DNA from 4 places in the Paeniglutamicibacter sp. ORCA_105 genome. Region 3 is predicted to be linked to each of the others. Evidence: predicted binding sites of a transcription regulator. Region 3 holds the regulator's gene; each other region holds the start of a gene.
What was found. The regulator LexA, encoded in region 3, represses DNA repair genes until DNA is damaged. The targets are predictions, from matches to a motif close to TCGAACANNTGTTCGA.
Positions count from the first base shown of each region.

Region 1: ACIPUB_RS10625 (DUF222 domain-containing protein) is a predicted target of LexA. The motif match lies at 1,163-1,178, and genes of this name have one in related genera.
Region 2: xsc (sulfoacetaldehyde acetyltransferase) is a predicted target of LexA. The motif match lies at 3,511-3,526, and genes of this name have one in related genera.
Region 4: ACIPUB_RS02320 (DNA polymerase III subunit alpha) is a predicted target of LexA. The motif match lies at 2,516-2,531, and genes of this name have one in related genera.

Region 1 covers NZ_JBIXLM010000018.1:20,214-25,236, forward strand. The annotation lists gene ACIPUB_RS10620 (VIT1/CCC1 transporter family protein) at 1-1,037, shown strand, start outside; gene ACIPUB_RS10625 (DUF222 domain-containing protein) at 1,231-2,637, shown strand; gene ACIPUB_RS10630 (ROK family protein) at 2,740-3,702, opposite strand; gene ACIPUB_RS10635 (LOG family protein) at 3,699-4,904, opposite strand; gene ACIPUB_RS10640 (SNF2-related protein) at 5,009-5,023, shown strand, end outside.
Region 2 covers NZ_JBIXLM010000005.1:16,159-21,181, forward strand. The annotation lists gene ACIPUB_RS03635 (TOTE conflict system archaeo-eukaryotic primase domain-containing protein) at 1-61, shown strand, start outside; gene ACIPUB_RS03640 (NAD(P)/FAD-dependent oxidoreductase) at 141-1,478, opposite strand; gene xsc (sulfoacetaldehyde acetyltransferase) at 1,660-3,465, opposite strand; gene ACIPUB_RS03650 (IclR family transcriptional regulator) at 3,657-4,496, shown strand; gene ACIPUB_RS03655 (AAA family ATPase) at 4,502-5,023, shown strand, end outside.
Region 3 covers NZ_JBIXLM010000001.1:35,577-40,599, reverse strand. The annotation lists gene ACIPUB_RS00195 (ATP-dependent DNA helicase) at 1-1,877, shown strand, start outside; gene lexA (transcriptional repressor LexA) at 1,995-2,714, opposite strand; gene ACIPUB_RS00185 (LysM peptidoglycan-binding domain-containing protein) at 3,003-3,389, shown strand; gene ACIPUB_RS00180 (histidinol-phosphate transaminase) at 3,502-4,617, shown strand; gene hisB (imidazoleglycerol-phosphate dehydratase HisB) at 4,737-5,023, shown strand, end outside.
Region 4 covers NZ_JBIXLM010000003.1:78,808-83,830, forward strand. The annotation lists gene ACIPUB_RS02320 (DNA polymerase III subunit alpha) at 1-2,385, opposite strand, end outside; gene ACIPUB_RS02325 (dihydrolipoyl dehydrogenase family protein) at 2,644-4,008, opposite strand; gene ACIPUB_RS02330 (hypothetical protein) at 4,151-4,462, opposite strand; gene ACIPUB_RS02335 (VOC family protein) at 4,667-5,023, shown strand, end outside.

The DNA.
Region 1 (5,023 bases), on a different contig from region 3:
AAATCGCCGAGGGCGCGGTCTACCGCGAACTGGCCAACAAGCGCCAGGGTGAGGAACGCGCAGTCCTGCTGGGACTGGCAGCCGCCGAAACCCGACACGAGGAACACTGGCGTTCGCTGCTGGGCGAGAACGCCGACAAGCGTACCCGGCCCTCGATCCGGCGCACCATGCTCCGCTTCCTGGCCCGGCACTTCGGCTCGGTCTTCGTCCTGGCCCTGGCCCAGCGCGCCGAGGGCAACTCCCCCTATGCCGCAGACACCGATGCCAGCCGCCAGATGGCCGCCGACGAACTCGTCCACGAGGAGGTCGTGCGCGGTCTGGCCACCCGCGGCCGCAACCGGCTTTCGGGCAACTTCCGGGCGGCGGTCTTCGGCGCCAACGACGGCCTGGTGTCCAACCTGGCCCTGGTCATGGGCATCGGCGCCACGGGCGTGGCAACGTCCTTCGTGCTCTTCTCCGGCATTGCCGGGCTGCTGGCCGGCGCCCTGTCGATGGCCGCGGGCGAATACGTCTCGGTGCGTTCCCAGCGCGAGCTGCTCTCGGCTTCCAAGCCCACGGAGGTGACGCTGGCCGCGGCGCCGGACCTCGATCTGGATGCCAACGAGCTGGTATTGGTCTACAAGGCCCGCGGCATGAGTGACGAGGACGCAGCGCACCGGGCCGCCGAACGCATGGGCATCTACTCCTGCGATTGCAACCCCTCCACGTCGCTCCGGTCCGAGCTCACGGTTGCCGCCGATAGCCGGGAACACGAGGAAATCGGCTCCGCCATGGGTGCGGCTTCCGCGTCCTTCTGCTTCTTTGCCTCCGGGGCGGTCATCCCGATCCTGCCGTTCATTTTCGGCATGGGCGGCACCCCCGCGATCCTGCTCTCCGCCGTGCTGGTGGGCATCGCCCTGCTGGCCACCGGCGGCGTGGTCGGCTTGCTTTCCGGCGCATCCCCGGCCAAGCGCGGACTGCGCCAGCTGGCGATCGGCCTGGGCGCCGCAGCGGTCACCTACGTCCTCGGCCTGCTCTTCGGCAGCTCCGTGGCTTAGCGGCACCACTGCAGGGACACCGGCACGTGCCGCACTTCGAGGGATCGGGGATTCGGCGGCATGCTTTCCTCGCTGTGCACGAACGGGATGGCACTCGCCGGGAACGTAGGCGTCCACGATGTTACTAGAACATATTTTCTCATATTCATGTAAATATATTCCAATTATCGGTGACTGGTTCTAAAATTGAAGTATGGCAACGACGTCATCGAGCGGTACCCCTTCTGACGGCACCGCCGGTGGTGCCGTCAGGGACCTGGGCTACGATGCGCTACTGAACGACGGGGCGGACATGGACGCACTGGTTGCCGAACACTTGGCCCGCACCGGCACCGACGGGATCCTGTCCCTGGCCGCCGCGGTGAACGGAGCGCCGGTACTGACAGGAACCCATGAGGCGGTGACCGCCGTCGGCGCACTGGAAACCTTGAAATGCGCCGCCACGGCGAAGCAGGCCGACCACAGCGTCGCCTACCAGGACTCCTTGGTCGCTGATCGACAGCGCGCCGGGGTCAGGGAGAAGAACCCTTCTTGGGGCTCCAGCGGAGACGTTGCCCTGATGCTGCATTTGTCCCCGAAAAGCGGAACCAAACGCACCAACGACTTCCGGCTACTTGCCGAAGACCTGCCACACTGCCACCAGGGGCTGCGCCGCGGCATCATGACCTGGGACCAGGCGCACGTGGTTATCAGCGGCACCCGGAACCTCAAGATCGAAAACCGGAGAATGATCGACGAGCTGCTGTGGGAGGACACCCACACCTGCTTCGAGGCCGGGACTGCGTCGCTGCGTGAGCTGGTCAACTACTGGGCCCTCGTCCTTGAACCTGAAACCGCCGAACAGGAGGAAGAAGACGCCACTGAGAAGCGGTATGTCAGCGGCTACCAGGTGAACGAAAACACCGTGCGGATCGTCGGCGACTTCCCACTGGACCAGGGCGTTCCCATCCTGCAGGTCCTCACCCGCGAAATGGAACGCCCCCGGGAGCCCGGGGACGCCCGCACCAACGCCCAGGTCGCGGCAGACACGGTCTTCGAGGCGATCACCGACACCAAGGCCACCGGCTCCAGGCCGGTGGAGCTGTTGCTGCTGATGGACCCGGAAAGCCTCACCGGCGTCAGTGATGAACCGGCACTGATCCCGGGCCACGGATACATCAGCGCCACCAGGGCCCGGTCACTGGTGGCCGGCGACCCGGAGCACCCACTGAACACCTGGTACCGGCGCCTCTATGCAGTCCCGGACACCGGCAAACTGGTCGCGATGGACTCGACGGCCCGCAGCTTCTCCGGAAACCTCAAGCGCTTCATCACCCTCCGCGACCAACGCTGCCGCACCCCTCACTGCAACGGCCGCATCGAGGAACTCGACCACGTCGTGCAGGTTCGCCGCAACGGAAAGACCACCGAGATCAATGGTTCTGGTCGCTGTCGAACATGCAACCGGACCAAGGAAGCGCCCGGCTGGCACGAGGAGCCACTGCCCGGACGGGGTCGCCATTCCTTCAAGATCACCACCCCCAGCGGCCACAGCTACACCTCCACGGCTCCGTCACCGCGGCCCGGCACCGGCATGCGCCGACCACCCCAGCGGATTTAGCCGCCCGCCGCCACGGGCGGGAAATCCACACCCTACGCCACCGGGGATGCAGCCACGCATCCCCGGCAAACCCATGAGCCCAGGTCTGCACGAGGCCATGAATCAGTCGGCGAGCGCGGTGCGGGCCAAGTCCGCGGCACCCACCAGTCCGGCATCCGGGCCTAGCTCCGCACGGGCCACCTGTGCAAAGGGCCGGTATCCGCGCCCGCTGAGATTTTCGCGATAAGTCGCCTCTGCGGTTTCCACCAGCAACGGAACCGCGGTGCCCAGCCCGCCACCAATAACGAAGATTCCCGGGTCCAATACGGCGGCCAGGTTAGCAATTCCCCGGCCCAGCCATTGGCCGGCTTCGATGAGCAATTCGCGGCATGCCGGATCACCGGCAGCGGCGAGCGAAGTGACAAGCTCCCCGGTCACCAGGTGGGGATCGTTGTTTGCGGCATCTCGCAGCGCATGGGCCACCGGCGAGTGCACTGCCATGAGGCTGCGCCCCTCGCGGGCCAGCGCATTGCCCGACGCGTATTGTTCCCAGCATCCCCGGTTCCCGCAGGCGCAACGTTGACCGCCAGGCACAATCGTTTGGTGCCCGAATTCTGCAGCCACCCCGAACCTGCCGCGTTGCAGCTTCCCGTCGATGACGATCGACCCACCGATTCCCGTGCCGAGGGTCAGGCACACCACATGGTCCTGCCCGCGGGCAGCACCAAAACGGTACTCGGCCCAGCCGGCGGCGTCCGCATCATTGCTCAGCAGCACTGGCCTTCCGGTGGCAGCCTCGAGCTTCGCGCGCAACGGCTCGCTGCGCCAGGCCAGGTGTGGGGAGAACAGCACGGTGCCGCCGGCCGGATCCATCCAACCTGCCGCCCCCACGCCGACCGCGGCCTGCGGGTGCCCCGCGCCAAGCTCTGCGACCAGGGAAGCCACGGTGTCCAGCACCGCGTCGGGGTCATGCCCGACGGTCGCATGGCGGGTCCGCCGTGAAACTCGGCCTTGGCCGTCGACCAGACCCGCGGCAATCTTGGTGCCACCGATGTCGATGCCGATGGCAGCTGCCGCGGAATTCATGCCAGTCCCCGTACGCCGGAAATCGAACCGTCGTCGAGCTCCACCAAAATGCGCACTGCCTCGGACGGCTCATCGACCAGGAAGACCATGTCCTCCATGGCCCGACCGCGGGCGAGGTCCACCAGCAACGGGTAGGCCGGCAGCGTCTGGGTCCAATAATCGACTCCCACCAGCACCATCGGGCTGATGCTGCCGGCCGCCCCGTAAAAGTTCTCGCAGGCGTCCTGGAAGATTTCCTGCACGGTCCCGGCGGCCCCGGGCATGAACACGATCCCTCCGGAGCATTTTTCCAGCAGCACCGCCTCACGGGTGGCATTGGCAAAGTACTTGGCAATGTGGGTGGCGAACATGTTCGGTGGCTCGTGGCCGTAGAACCAAGTCGGGATCCCCAGGTTCGACAGGCCCACGGGCCAGCGTTCGCGCACGCGTGCGGCGGCACGCGCCCAGCGGGTCACCGACGAGGCGAACCCGGGCTCGACCGCCAGCATTTCCAGCGCCTCGGCAAGGTTCTCGGTGCTGCCCGCGCCCAGGTAGGCGCCCAGGTTCGCTGCCTCCATGGCTCCGGGCCCGCCGCCGGTGGCCACGATGAACCCCGCGCCGGAGAGCGCGTAGCCTAGCCGGGCCGCCGTCGCGTAACCGTCGCTGCCGCGCTGTTGCGCATGACCTCCCATGACGCCGACCAGCGGAGCATGGGCCAGTGCCCCGTCGCGGATCTGCGATTCCAGCCGCGAGCCGATGGCGTGGTCGTGCAGCGTGGAGGAAAGGGCCGCGTTCAGCGCGTCGTGCGCCCCGGCCCCGTAGCGGTGCGAGAGCCAGGCGTAGATCCGCGCATCCGGGACCGTTTCGTAGGACCCGGCCTCCAACCCCGCATAGAGTTCGCCTCCGGAGTACAGTTCCCCGCGATAGGGATCGAAAGGCAGGCCCGGGATCTCGGGGAAAACCAGCGCCCCTCCCCCGCGCAAGCGGCGCTCAATCTTGCCCTCGATCTCGCACCCCATGAACACCGAACCGGCGGCCCGCAGTTTTTCCAGCATCGCGCCCCGGGCACGCAGGTCTACGGATTGCACGTGCCAGCCGTGCATGGAAGCAGCCAGGCGTTTGTCGGTGAGGGCCAGTGCGGCCGCTGCGTGCCTGTCGAAATCGGCCAGCGACGCAATCTCGATGACGCGCGGGAGCGGGTGCAAGGCCGGAGTGCTGTCCATGACATCAAAGACTAGGCGAATTTCGCGGCTAGGGCGCGCATTGGTCGTCCACTTCCGCCCGGTCGCGGTTCGTGCTGGGGTGCCAGACGTGAAACGATAGGAGGATGACCGAATCTGCT
Region 2 (5,023 bases), on a different contig from region 3:
CGGCGGGTACCGGGACCTGGGGTTCTCCCCCGCGCCCGGCTCCGACACCGGTGTTCAATAGGTGGGCGGCGTGGCCGCCCGTCCCCGTCACCAAGGGTTGGGAGGCCACGGGCGCCGCCGTCGTTGCGCCGGGCGGCGATCTAGCGCAACGGGTTGAAGTGCCGCATGACCGCCGGGGTCGATTCCCCGGTGATGGAGGCGGCAAGCATCTTGCCGGTCAGCGGCCCCAGGGCCACTCCCCACATGCCGTGGCCGCCGGCGACATGCACGCGCGAGGATCGGGTGGCCCCGATCAGCGGCAGCCCGTCGGTGGTGCAGGGACGAGATCCGACCCATTCCTCCTGGCGGTCCTCCCAGTTGATGCCGGTGAACAGCGGGGAGGCCGCGGCGACGATGGCCTCGATGCGCTTGGGCTCCAGCGGGTGGTCGGCGTCGCGGAACTCCATGGTCCCGGCCACCCGGAACCTGTCCCCCAGCGGGGTGCAGGCCACACGCTGGGCGGGGAAGTAGATCGGGTGCGTCGGCATGACCTCGGGGACCACGGTGAAGGAGTAGCCGCGCCCTGCCTGGACCACGCGCTTGACGCCGAACTTCCGCGCCAGCTTGCCCAGCCAGGCCCCGGTGGCGATGACCACCGTGTCTGCGCCCTGGGTGCGCCCGTGCCCGTCGATGATCTCGACGCCATGGGCGTGTTCAATCACGTCGGCGACCTCGAAGTCGGTGACGATCTCCCCGCCGCGGGCAATCACCGAATCGGCCAGCGAGTCCATGAACTTGGGCGGGTTGATGAAGCGCTGGTGGTGGATCGCGACACCCGCCTGGACACCGTCCCCCAGGGTGGGTTCGATGTCACGGATTTCCGCCGCGCTCATCAGGTCGAATTCGACCTCACCGCCGGCGGCGCGGATGCCCTCGAATTCGTGGAGCAGCCCGTCACGGTCCTTGAGGTTCTTGAAACCGGTCAGGAAGGGTTCGGCCGAGCGGGTGGGTTCCACGACGCCGGTCCCCAGCGTCGCGGTGCCCCCGTCGTTGCCGCGGGTGCCGGACCCGTTGACGGAGCCCGCCTGCCCGATCCTGCTGATGGTGCTGCCCTCTGAGATCTCGTCGAAGGCGTCCAGCCCGGTGGCGCCGATCTCGCTGAAGACCGCCATGGCCTCGCGCCACTTGCCCGGGGTGCAGTGCCGGGCGAAGCCCAGCAGGAAGCGGATCAGCGAGGGCTTGGCGGAGAGGGGGATGTAGAGCGGGGAGGCCGGGTCGAACATGGTCTTCAGCCCGTAGGTGAGCACCGAGGGCTCGCTCAGCGGCAGGGTCAGTGCCGGGGTGAGCCACCCTGCGTTGCCCCAGGAGGAACCCGCGGCCACGCCGTCCCGGTCCAGGATGGTGACCTTGACGCCGCGCTCCTGCAGGTACCAGGCCGTGGACAGGCCCACCATGCCCGCACCGATGACGACCACGTGTTCCGGACTCGTTGTGCTCATTTCACGCTCCACTCTCTTGCTTGCCGCTCACCGTCGGCGGACGTCGCTGTCCGCGGGCGGTGCCCGGCCGAATTGCCGATGTTCAATGTTTGGGGGGGTGGTGCGGGGAAGATCGCCGGAGGGTGCGTGCACCCTCCGGCCGTGCTCCCCCGCCACGGGGTCGTGCGGAAAGGACTGCGGTTTAGACGTAGTCCTTGTACTTCTCCAGGTGGCGGACCGGGGTGGAGAGCGCGTCGCGGCGGAACGGGTCGCCCAGTTCGCGGGTGCACATGATCTCGATGACGGTGGTCTTGCCGTCGACCATCTGGTTGTTCAGGGCTTCCTTGAGTGCCGACCCGACGTTTTCCAGCTTGTCCACGACGATGCCCTCGGCGCCCATGCTGCGGGCCATCTCGGCGAAGGATTCGCCGTTGTCCAGCTCGCCGGCGATGAAGCGGCGGTTGTAGAACTCGACCTGGTTCTTCTTCTCGGCGCCCCACTGGCGGTTGCGGAAGACGATCGCGGTGACCGGGAGGTCATGGCGGACCGCGGTGAGGACCTCGCCCATGCTCATGGCCCAGGCGCCGTCACCCGCGTAGGCGATGGCCGGGCGGTGCGGGGCCGCGGCCTTGGCACCGATCATGGTCGGCAGTGCGTAGCCGCAGTTGCCGAAGGACATGGGTGCGAAGAAGCTGCGTGGCTTCTCGAAGCGCAGGTAGCTGTGCGCCACGGAGTTGATGTTGCCGATGTCGGTGGAGATCATGACGTCTTCCGGCATGGCCTTTTCCAGTTCGCGCAGCACCTGGCGCGGGTGCAGCCAGTTACCCTCCTCGCCCTTGGCCTCCTCGATCACGTCGAGCGAGTACTCATCCTGCTCGTGGGTCCACTCGGAGAGCTCCTGCTCCCAGGCTTCCTTTTCGGCCTTGATGTTCGCTGCGCGTTCGGCCTTGGTCGCATCCGATGCCAGTTCGATGCCCTCGAGGCGCTTGGAGAGCTCAATGGCAACCGCCTTGGCATCTCCGGTGATTCCCACTGCGATCTTCTTCACCAGACCGAGCTTGGTGTGGTCCGCATCGATCTGGATGATCTTGGCCTCGGTGGGCCAGTAGGCCTGGCCGTACTGCGGCAGGGTGCCGAACGGGCCGAGCCGGGTGCCCAGCGCGATCACGACGTCCGCCTGGGAAATCAGCTTCATGCCGGCCTTGGATCCCTGGTAACCCAGCGGGCCGGCCCAAAGCGGGTGGCTGGCGGGGAAGGAGTCGTTGTGCTGGTAGCTGTTGACCACCGGTGCGCCGAGGCGCTCGGCCAGGGCCTTGGCTTCCTCGACACCGTCTGCCATGACCACGCCGCCGCCGGAGACGATGACCGGGTTCTTGGCGGTCTTGAGCAACTCAATGGCCTCGTCCAGGGACTTGGTGCCACCTGCACCGCGGTCAACGCGGCGCGGGGCGGGGATCTCGGTGATGGATTCGCCGTAGAAGTAGTCGCGCGGGATGTTCAGCTGGGTCGGGCCGTTTTCGCTCATGGCGCGGTCGAAGCAGCGGGCGGTGAATTCGGCCATGCGGTTCGGGTGGGTCACGTGGCCCTGGTACTTGGTGAACTCCTGGAACATCGGGAGCTGGTTGGCTTCCTGGAAGCCGCCCAGGCCGATGGTGTTGGTTCCGGCCTCCGGGGTGATGATGACGACCGGGCTGTGTGCCCAGTAGGCGGCGGCGATGCCGGTGACGCAGTTGGAGATGCCCGGGCCGTTCTGCCCGATGACCACGCCGTGGCGGCCGGAAGCACGCGCATAGCCGTCGGCCATGTGGGCGGCGCCCTGTTCGTGCACGACGGGTACCAGGCGGATGCCGGCCGGGGCGAAGATATCCATGGCGTCCATGAAGGCGGAGCCCATGATGCCGAAGATGTCGGTGACATCGTTGGACACCAGCGTCTCAACGAAGGCTTCCGACGACGTCATCTTCTGCGCGCCCTGGACGACCTCGCGGGATGTGGCCTTTTCAGTCATTACAAGTCTCCTTCGGGGATCAAGACCTCGCAATCTCGCAAAGTCTCAAAAAATGGTTCGAACTGCTCCCAAAAACGGGATTGATGACAAAGCTATGCGACTCACGTCACATCGGTCAAGCCCCTGTTCCATTTATTCTTCGTCCTGATACGATTTATTGAAACTTCGTTCATCGGCAGATTGGATCGATCATGGAAAATCTCACGGAACCGGAGCTCGGGCCCGCGGGCGCTGTCCAGGGAGAAACACCGGCGCTGCGCCTGTTCGCGCTGCTGGAGTTGATCACCACACGCGACCAGCTCTTCACCTTGCAGTCGCTGGTAGACCAAACGGGACTTCCGAAGCCCACGCTGCACCGCATGCTGCAACAACTCGAAGGCGCCAACCTGCTGACCCGGCAGTCCGACGGCAGGCATTACGGCACCGGCTCGCGCATGCGCCGCATGGCCGAGGACGTGTTGCTCAATGACACCCGGCACGGCACGCGGCACGCCATCCTGCGGGGCCTGGTCGATGAAATCGGCGAGAGCTGCAACATCACCGCCCTGTCCGGAAACGAGGTCATCTACCTCGACCGCGTCGAAACCAACGAGCCCTTGCGCGTGCACTTGGGCCCCGGATCCCGGGTGCCGGTGCATTGCTCCGCCAGCGGAAAGCTGATCCTTGCCCAGTTCGGGCCGACGCAGCGCGAACGCGTGTTGGCCACCGGGCCGCTGCAGCGATTCACGGTCCACACGCTCACCGACAAGGCGGAAATCGAGGCCGAGCTGGCCCGGATACGGATCGACGGATACGCCGAGGACCGCCAGGAATACCTGGACGGGCTGGTTTGCCTGGCGGTGCTGGTTCCCAACCCGGCCGGGCGCTCGAACCTCTGCATCGCGGTGCAGGCCCCCATGATGCGCAAGAGCTCGGAGGACCTGCTCAAGTTGCTGCCCGCACTTCGCCGAGCGGCCGAGAGCATCTCGCGCATCGAAGACCACGCGGACCTGGGTTCCCCGGAGTCCGAACCCCTCGCGGCGGGATGGTGAGGGAAATGAACCCGGAAGCCACCCCCCTCGCGCAGCAGGAATTGGTCCCGGTCCGCGAGACCTTCGGCATCGACAGCGACCTGCGGGTCCCCAAGTTCACCGAAACCTCGGACCACGTCCCGGCCCTCGACCCCGCCTACAGGTTCAACCCGGATGTCACCTTGGCCATCCTCGCCGGATTCACCCACAACAGCCGGGTCATGATCCAGGGTTTGCACGGCACGGGAAAATCCACGCACATCGAGCAGGTTGCGGCGCGGCTGAATTGGCCCCTCATGAGGGTGAACCTCGATGGGCACATCAGCCGGCTCGACCTGGTCGGCAAGGACACCGTGGTGATCCAGGACGGCCAGCCGGCCACCAAGTTCCAGGAAGGCGTGGTTCCCTGGGCCATGGTCCAGCCCATGGCCCTGGTCTTTGACGAATACGATGCGGGACGACCCGACGTCATGTTCGTGATCCAGCGGCTGCTGGAACGCGACGGCGGATTCACGCTACCCGACCAGAACCGCGTGATCCGCCCGCAT
Region 3 (5,023 bases):
TGGTGCAGGCGGGAACCGGAACCGGCAAGTCCATGGCCTATCTGGTTCCGGCGCTGGCGCACGCGCTGGGATCCGAAAAACCTGTGGTGATTTCCACCGCAACCCTCGCCCTGCAGGCACAGATCGTCGGGCGCGATGTGCCGCGCCTGTTGACGTCCCTGAAGGACAAGCTGCCACGCGAGATGGAAGTGGCCTTGGTCAAGGGCCGCTCCAACTACGTGTGCCAGTACAAGCTCAGCGGCGGATACCCGGACGACGACGAGGGCGCCCTGTTTTCCATGGAATCCGGCACCCCCGTTCTCGGAGGTTCCTCCGAGGGCCCCGGCTCTGCCCTGGGCCAGGAAGTGGTGCGCCTGCGGCAGTGGGCCGAGCGAACCGACAGCGGTGACCGCGACGACCTGACCCCGGGAGTCAGCGACAAGGCCTGGCGCCAGGTTTCGGTCAGCGCGATGGACTGCCTGGGCGCGCAAAAGTGCCCCATGGCCGCCGAATGCTTTAGCGAACTGGCACGTGCCCGCGCGGCCGACGCCGACGTGGTGATCACCAACCACGCCATGCTGGCCGTCTCGGCCTTCGAGGGCCTGGCCGTGTTGCCGGACTTCGACACCGTCATCATTGACGAGGCCCACGAACTGCAGGACCGCGTGACCAGCTCGGTGACGCGGCCGCTGTCGGTCAACATGGTCCAGACCGCCGCTTCGGCTGCCCGCAAGCACTGCTCGGTGAGCGTGGACGCGCTGAACCAGGGCGCCAAGGCCCTGCAGCGTGCCCTGGAGGGCGTCCCCACCGGGCTCATGGCCCGCGGACTGAACGAGGACCAGGAAGCGGCGATCAACCAGATCGCCGAGGCCGCGCGCGTGGTGCTCTCCGACTCCAAGCCCGAGGCCAACGCACCGGCCGACGGAGGACGCCAGATGGCCCGCTCGCAGGTCATGTACCTGGTGGAGCAATGCACCAAGATGCTTGAAATGACCGAGGAGCGCGAGGTGATCTGGGCCTCGCGGCCCGGCCATTTCAGCCCGGGGGAGGGCTATGTCCAACCGGACGAGTCAAGCCAGCCCACCTTGATGGTTGCACCGCTCTCGGTGGCGGGAAAACTCAGGGAAGGCCTCTTCGACGGCCGGACCGTCATCCTCACGAGCGCAACCCTGGCCATCGGTGCAGCGTTCGAGCCGGTGGCAGGATCCCTGGGGCTCGTGGGCGACGGGGCGCCGACTTGGAACGGCGTCGACGTCGGCAGTCCCTTCGACTATCCCAAGCAGGGCATCCTCTACGTTGCCAAGCACCTGCCCAAGCCCGGGCGCCAAATGTCCCAGGAGACGCTTGCAGAGATCGAGGATCTCATCAAGGCCTCCAACGGCGGGGCGCTGGCACTGTTTACCTCCCGCCGCGCGGCCGAGGACGCTGCGGAGATCCTGCGCGCACGCCTGGACATCCCCATCCTGTGCCAGGGCGAGTCCAGCATGAAGGCGTTGGTCGACCAGTTCTCGGCGGAGCCCGATACCTGCCTCTTTGGGACGATGACGCTGTGGCAGGGCGTCGATGTGCCGGGCAACGCCTGCCGGTTGGTCATCATCGACAAGATCCCGTTCCCGCGCCCGGATGATCCGCTCTCCTCGGCACGCAGCCGCGATGTCGCCAAGCACGGCGGAAACGGTTTCATGGCCGTGGCCGCAAGCCATGCAGCGGTGCGTCTGGCACAGGGAGCGGGCCGCCTGATCCGCTCGGTCAACGACAAGGGCGTGGTCGCGGTGCTCGATTCGCGCCTGGCCACCGAACGCTACGGAACGTTCCTGCGGGCTTCCCTGCCACCGCTGTGGGCAACACCGAACAAGGCCACCGTCATTTCCGCGCTCGAAAGGCTCAGCGAGGGCTGAGCACGTTGCCTTGTCGGCATCCCGGTCGCGGGAGATGTGCAGGGTGCGCAAACAACAGCGAGGGCCGATCCGATGATCGGCCCTCGCTGTGTTGCGGGATGAGTTGTGGCTGCGGACCTAGACGGAGCGCATGACCGATACGACCTTGCCCATGACGGTTGCGGCGTCACCAAGGATCGGTTCGTATCGGGAGTTCTGCGGCAAAAGCCAGGTGTGGCCATCGCGCTGGCGGAAGGTCTTCACCGTGGCTTCGTCCTCGAGCAACGCGGCGACGATGTCGCCGTTGTTCGCCGTCGGCTGGCGCCTCACGACAACCCAGTCGCCGTCGCAGATGGCGGCATCGATCATGGAGTCGCCGCTGACCTTGAGCATGAAGAGCTCGCCATGCCCCACCAGCTGGCGCGGCAAGGCGAAAACGTCCTCGATCGCCTGGTCGGCCAGGATCGGTCCGCCGGCGGCAATGCGCCCCACCAGGGGGACCATGGCGGTGTCCGCGGAGGTTGTCAGTTCCGAGACGTTCATGCCGTTGGCGGCCCTGAGATCCGACTGGCCCTCCACCACCTCGAGCTTTGCCTCGCTCTTGAGCTGCAACGGCAGCAGGATCTCCATGGCCCGCGGGCGGCGCGGATCGCGCCTGATGTAGCCAAGTTTCTCGAGTTGGCTGAGCTGGTGGGTCACGCTCGATAGGCTGGCAAGTCCCACGGCGTCCCCGATTTCACGCATCGACGGCGGGTAGCCGTTGCTGCTCACGGAGCGCTGGATGGTCTCCAGGACCTTCTTCTGGCGAATGGTCAGGCTCTTCGCGTCGCGTCGAGGGGTTCGTTGTTCGGTCGTCATTGTCAATGCCTCATCCCGATCGTCGCCGGTTGCCCGCGCGTGCCGCAAATTGTCGGTGTGGGTTGATGTAGTAAATACATCGCTTCACAACCAACATCCTAGTAGACAAAGTCACTGCTTTCAAAGATTTGTTCGAACAGATCTGGACACGTGTCGTCGAAAAGTGCTAGAAATAAGATACGCACTACGAACACATGTTCGAAAGATGCGTTCGAATAATCGTCACGTGTTCGACTAGGCGCCCCAGGGTCCCGGCCGGCCAAGTGAATTCAGAGGAAAGGCAAAGACGTGGCAAACACTGCTTTCTCGGCCCCGCTCCACCTTGTACCATCCAACGACTACCTGCCCGAATCCCAGCCAACGCTGGCACCCCTGCGGCTCACCCGTCGCGGAAAGTTCGTGCTGATCGGACTGCCCATCTTCGTGGTGAGTGCCGCAGCACTGATGCTCCTGGGCCTGTTCCTTTCCCCGGCCAACGCATCGGCGGAAGTGCCCCTGGGCGTTGACGCGGTCAGCGTCACCGTCATCGAAGGCGACACGCTGTGGGGGATTGCCCGCGAGTTCGCTCCGCAGCTCGAACCCCGCGATGCGGTTCAACAGATCGGCGACCTCAACAACCTCAACAGCTCGGTGCTGCACCCCGGTGCCGAACTCTTCGTTCCCACCGGAAGCTAGCCCCCGCACCGGCGCTCCCATGGGCGCCGATACAAGGCATTGCGAACCGATTATTACCCTCCGCGCCGGCGAAGATTCTTGGCCCCACCTGCCACCGCCGTAGACTTGGCCCGTGAATGAACGGCTAAATCGCCTGGCAAATCTGCCCCTGCGAGAAAATCTTCAAGGTCTCGAACCCTACGGTGCTCCCCAAATTGACGTACCGATTCAGTTGAACGTCAACGAAAACACCCACCCGCTACCCGCGGAAGTGCATCGCGCCATCGTCGAAGAAGTCTCCGCGGCCGCCGTGGGATTGAACCGTTATCCCGACCGTGAATTCACCGAATTGCGTGAACGTCTTGCCGCGTTCCTGGGCCACGGGCTCGAAGCGGACAACATCTGGGCAGCCAACGGATCCAACGAAGTGCTCCAGCAAATCCTGCAGGCCTTTGGCGGGCCGGGCCGCACCGTCCTGAGTTTCCCTCCCACCTACTCCATGTATCCGCTGCTGGCAGCCGGGACCGACACCACCTACGTTGCGGGAATCCGTTCCGAGGACTATGGACTTTCGGCGGAGGATGCGGCGGCACAGGTTCGTGAGGCCGCGCCGAACATCGTCATCCTGTGTTCGCCCAACAATCCCACCGGTACCGCGTTGGGACTCGACGTCGTCGAAGCCGTCTACGAAGCCGGCCGGGCCAGCAACGCCATCGTGATCGTTGACGAGGCCTACGCGGAGTTTGCCCACACCGGGACGCCTTCGGCGTTGTCCCTGCTGCCCGGTCGCGAGCGGCTCATTGTCTCGCGCACCATGTCCAAGGCCTTCGCCCTGGCCGGAGCACGCCTCGGCTACCTTGCCGCGGCCCCGGAGGTCACCGACGCGATCCGCCTGGTGCGCCTGCCGTACCACCTTTCGGCAGTCACCCAGGCGACCGCGAATGCGGCGCTGAAGCACTCAGACATCCTGCTGGCCAACGTCGAGGCCATCAAGGTCCAGCGGGACCGGATCGTCAACGAGCTCACGCGCATGGGGCTGCGCCCTGCCTCCAGCGATTCAAACTTCGTGTTCTTCGGGGGAGTCAAGGACACCAAGGCCATCTGGGAGGGCCTGCTGGAGGCCGGCGTGATCATCAGGGATGTCGGGATTCCCGGCCACCTTCGGGTCACCGCGGGCACCGAGGACGAAACCACCGCATTCCTTGTCCGTCTCGAGGAACTGCTCGATCAGGGTCCTCACACGCACTAACGCTAAACTTGGTGGGGTGGCGCTGGACGCGGCGGGCGAATTTCACGAAATGCCCGGTCGCGCACCAGCCAGCCGCCGCACCACATCCTCGTCTCAACGCCTGATCTAAAGGAATGTGCATGTCTGCCGAAAAACTCACGGGTCGTCGCGCTCGCCTCGAACGCATCACCAGCGAGTCCTCCGTCTTTGTCGAACTTGATCTGGACGGCACCGGCCGCTCGGAAATCAGCACCGGCGTCCCGTTCTACGACCACATGCTGACCGCGCTTTCGAAGCATTCGCTGATCGACCTGACGGTGCGCGCCACCGGAGACATCCACATCGACGTGCACCACACCGTCGAAGACACCGCCATCACCATTGGCGAGGTGCTGCGCACCGCCCTGGGAAACAAGGCGGGCATCAC
Region 4 (5,023 bases), on a different contig from region 3:
CAGCGTGTGCCAGACCTCGTCGATGACCTCCAGGGAATAGCCGCGCCCCAGGGCCCGGGAGCGGAAGAGTGACTCCACCGCCGGCTCCGCCTTCGGGTTGCCCAGCAGCCTGCGGTAGACATCGGCCTTGGCCAGCCCGCAGCCCGTCATCACATGGAAGATCCGCAGCACCTGCTCGTGGAAGACGGTGACCCCGTGGGTCTCGGCGAGCGCGGGTGCCAAATCCGGGTGGGGGTATTTTTCGGGTGCGAATCCGTGGCGGTTTTCCAGGTAGGGCTTGACCATGTTGGATTTCATGGGTCCGGGGCGGAAGAGGGAGATGTCGATGATGAGGTCGTTGAATTCCCTGGGCGCGAGCTTGCCGATGAGTTCGCGCTGTCCGGGTGATTCGATCTGGAAGCAGCCCAGGGTGTGGGTGGAACGGATGAGTTCGAAGGTGGGTTCATCGTCCAGTGGGACCAGGGCGAGGTCGATGGCGCCGTTGGGCAGGATGTAGTCGGGGATTTCCCCGGGCTTGGCTCCCTGGTGTCCCCCCGCCTTGGCGACTGCCTGTGCGTCGGGGTGGAGGCGCTGGATTTCCTCCAGGGCGTAGGTGATGGCCGATTGCATGCGCACCCCCAGCACGTCGAGCTTGAGCATGCCCATGGGGTCCATGTCGTGCTTGTCGAATTGGCTCATGGGCAGCCCGATCCCGCTGGGTTCCACGGGGGTGCGTTCGAGCAGGTGCGCGTCGGAGAGGATGACGCCGCAGGGGTGCATGGAGATGTGGCGGGGCAGCCTGTCCAGGCGTTCGGTGAGGTCCACGAGCAGGTCGAGCTGTTTTTCGGTGCCGAGGCGGTCGGCGAAGGGGGCGAGTTCGGGTTTTTCCTCCAGGGCGTCGCGGAAGGACGAGGCGGAGAAGCGCCAGAGCTGCTTGGCGATCACGTCGATGTCTTCCTCCTCCATGCCAAGGGCCTGGCCGGCGTCGCGTACAGCCCCCCTGGCGCGGTAGCCGTTTTGCATGCTCATGAGGCTGACGCGTCGATGCCCGAAGCGGTCGAAGATCTTTTGGTAGATGTTGTGGCGTTGGGCGGATTCGACGTCGATGTCGATGTCGGGCAGGGTGGCGCGGTCGCGGGAGAGGAAGCGTTCGAAGAGCAGGTCGTGGGCCAGGGGGTTCACCTGGCTGATGCCGATGAGGTAGTTGACCAGTGAGGAGGCGCCGGACCCGCGGGCGGCGGAGCGTATCCCCATCCGCGTGATCATGGAGCTGACTTCCGCGACGGTGAGGAAGTAGGGGGCGAAGCCGAGGTCGGAGATGGTGGACAGTTCGGCCTGGAGTCGGTGGCGCAGCGCGGGGTCGTTGGCATCGGCGGGGAGCAGCCGGGTGATTCCGGCTTCCGCGCGGGCGGCGAGTTCGGCGTCCGGCTCGGCGGTGATGCCGATGATGTGTGCCTCGGGGACCACGGGGATTCCCCATCCGGTGTCCGGGACCGGGTCGATCCGTGCCCAGTCGGCGAGCGCGGCGGTGTTGCGCAGCAGGGTGGCAGCCAGGGTGGAGTCGGAGGCGTAGCGGGCGATCTCGGTGGCGAGGTGGTGCATGTGCCCGGCGGGCTTGAGCCAGCCCTGCCCGTTGGGTTGGATGTCGTTGAGGGTTTCCAGGGAGCTCAGCGCCCGCGCGGAGTCCAGGACGTCGGCGGTGGCCGCCCCGTCGGGGTCCGTGTAACGCACGGCGTTGGTGAGGATGGGGGCGATGTCAGCGGAGGCGGCGCAGCGCAGCATGCGGATGGCGTGTGCGGTGCTGAGCCTGTCCCCTGGGTTGTTCAGGTGGGTGGTGATCTCCACCCGCAGTGCCTCGGGTCCCAGCAGGGTGCGCCAGGTGTGCAGGGCGGTGCGTGCCTGGGAGTAGTGGCGGTGTCCGGTGGCCAGACCGATGTCGGAGCCCGGCCCCAGCAGGATGGTCAGCAGCGCCTCCCCCTGCGGGCCCAGTGCATGGGTGGCCAGTTCTTCGCGGGTGATGCCGATGTGTCCCTTGGGCGCAGCCGTGGCCGGGGCTTTTTGGTGTGCTGCGGTGACCAGGCGGCAGAGTGCCGCGTACCCGGCGCCGCTGTCATGCCCCCTGGCCAGGGCGACGATGCGCCCGGCCGTGCGCATGGGCAGGGGCTTGCCGTGGGCGGCACGTGGCGGTGCGGGTTCAAGGATGGCAAGGTCCACCCCGAGGATGGGGTCGATTCCGTGCTCGATGCAGGCCTTGAGGTGCTTGACGCTTCCGTAGAGTCCGTCGCGGTCGGTGATGGCCAGGGCATCCGCCCCGTCGGCGAGCGCCGCGGCGACAAGGTTCTCGGGCCAGGAAACCCCGTAGTGTGCGCTGAAGGCCGAGGCGACGTGCAGGTGGGTGAAGCCCATGCCAGTGCGCCCTCCTTGCCTATTCCCGCTCCTCCACCTTTGTTCCATGCGCCCCGATAGGGGCCTGGGTGTGTTTGGGCTTGGGGTCCGGGTGGGCACCGCGCCCGTTGGAGGGATGACACCATCATATTAGAACATGTGTTCGATTCAAGCCCCGGAACGACCCCACTGCGCAATCATTGTGGATAGGCAACCGGATCCCGCCACTGACCTGTGGCGGGATTCTTCCGGTGAGAATGCCCACCCCGGTCCCGGGGGCTAGATCCCTTCGGCGGCCCCGAGCCTGTCTAGGGCCACCAGATAGGCTTCGGAATAGCTGGGGAACTGCGGCACCGCGTCGCGCAGGACCTGCAGCGGGGTCTCGCCCCTGATGGCCATGGACGCCTGGTGGATCCATTCGCTGGCCTGCGGGGCAATGGCCCAGGCTCCGACCAGGACCCTCCGATGCCGATCCACCAGGATGCCAAGGTCCCCGTGCGGGTCTTGTTCGTAGGTCCACGGCCGGGCGATCGCCTCGGGCAGGTTGACCTGGATGGACACCGCGTCAATCCCGCGCCCCTCGGCCTGTTCGCGGGTGAGGCCCACGGCGGCGATTTCCGGGGCGGCGAACACCACGCGCGGGATCCCGTCATAGCTCGCGTTTCGGTCCCTGCCAAGGATGCAGTCGGCGACAATGCGCCCCTGGTACTTGGCCACGTGGGTGAAGGGCATGATCCCGGTGACGTCCCCGATGGCCCAGAGCCCCTCTGCCGCCCAGCAATGCTCGTCCACCCGAACGTTGCCGCGGCCATCGAGGGTCGCCCCCGCCCTGGCCACATCCAGGCCCTCGGTGCGCGGGGTGCGCCCGGTGGCGAAGATGACGGCGTCGGCCACGACCTCTCCGCCTTCGCGCAACGCCAGGATGCTGCTTCCGCCATCTCCGCGCCGCCCGACGGCCACGGAGCTGTTGGCCATGACCTTGACCCCGCGCTCGCGCAGGTACCCTTCGGCGAGCGCGGAGACCTCGGGCTCCTCGCGGCCCAGCAGCCGTGCGCTGCGATTCAGCACGGTGACCTCTACCCCGAATCCGGACAGGAAGAACGCCGTTTCCAGGGCCACTGCGCTTCCGCCCACGATGGCCACCGACTGGGGCAGCGTGTCGAGCGTATAGACCTCGCGGTTGGTCCAGGCGGTGATGTCACCGATCCCGGGGAAGTCGGGAACCGAGGGCGAGGTCCCGGTGGCGATGATGATGTGGTGCGCCAGGTATTGTTCCCCGTTGGCCACCACGTGCCCGGGACCCGAGATGGAGGCCTTCCCGCGCACCACCGTTGCCCCGCGCCGGGCGTACCCCTCGGCCTGGGCGCTGTCATCGAGGTGTCGAGCCATGTAGTCGCGGTAGTCCCTGGCCTTCTCCCAGTCCAGGGTGCTCGACGAGGCACCCGCGGCGCCGTCGGCCTCGATGTTCACCTCAGGTCCACGCAGGATCGTCTTGGAGGGAATGCAGGCCCAGTAGGCGCATTCCCCGCCAATGAGTTCGGATTCGAAGACCACGATCTTCTTGCCGGCGGTCAGCAGGCGATCGGCAACGACCTCGCCTCCGGGGCCCATGCCGATGATTGCCGCATCGAATACTTCTTCCATCTGAGCACTCCCGTGGTTGGGTTCCTCGCGGCCGCCATCCAGGCGCCTGCTCCCTAGCCTTGCACCTCACCCCTCCAACAACCAGAGTCCACGGCCGCGAACCCGGTGACCGGCGCGGGGTCTTGTGGTCCGATCCTTCGCACTAGGCGCTCTCCCGGTAGGCCTCGGGCATGCGAATGATGCGCCAACGACCGGTCTCAACCTGCCGGGAAACCTCAAAGGTGCGCAGCGGCCCCACGCCGGCGAGCTTGACCTGCAATTGCCAGACCTCATAGTCCACGAGCCCCGGCCCGCGTCCGCGTTCGGCGCGCAATTCCTCGGTCCACCATTTGCGCCGCTCGAACCAGCGCACCGGCTCGGCCGCCAGCTTGTATTCCCGACCCTGCCAGCGCAGGCGAATCGGCACCCCCGCCGGCGTGCAGTCAACTTCGATCGACTGGGTAAAGATTCCCATTCGCTCGCCACCTTCCCCTCGCACAAACGTGCCCGTTGCCGCCACACCCCGAAGAGGTGGGCGGCGGCAGCGGGCCGCACCCATGCACTGAACCATTTTATTAGAAACTTTGTTCTATACAAGGGGAGACTAGAACGCATGTACGACGATTTGTTGTTTCGGGGCCCTATTGCCCGGGTCTCACGTGGGCCTATGCTGGTGAGCATGACCTCAAACACGCCTCCGGCCATCACTGCGCTCACCCTTGGCGTGCGCGACGTCCAGCGCTCACGCGACTTCTACGTCACAGGCCTGGGCTTCCGCGAAATCAACTACATCCCCGGCGAGATCCTGTTCGTCCAAGCGGGGTACGGGCTGATGCTCGCACTGTGGAACGTCGAATCCATGCCCGGCGAATACGGGGAAGTCGGCCACGGCCCGCTGGCTCCGCCGCTATCCGTGGGGCACAACAGCGCAAGCGTCGAGGAGGTCAACGAGCTCTACGCCAGGGCACTTGCCGCCGGCGCGACCTCGATCGGCGCACCGACCCTCCGGGAGTGGGGCGGCACCAGCGCCTGCGTG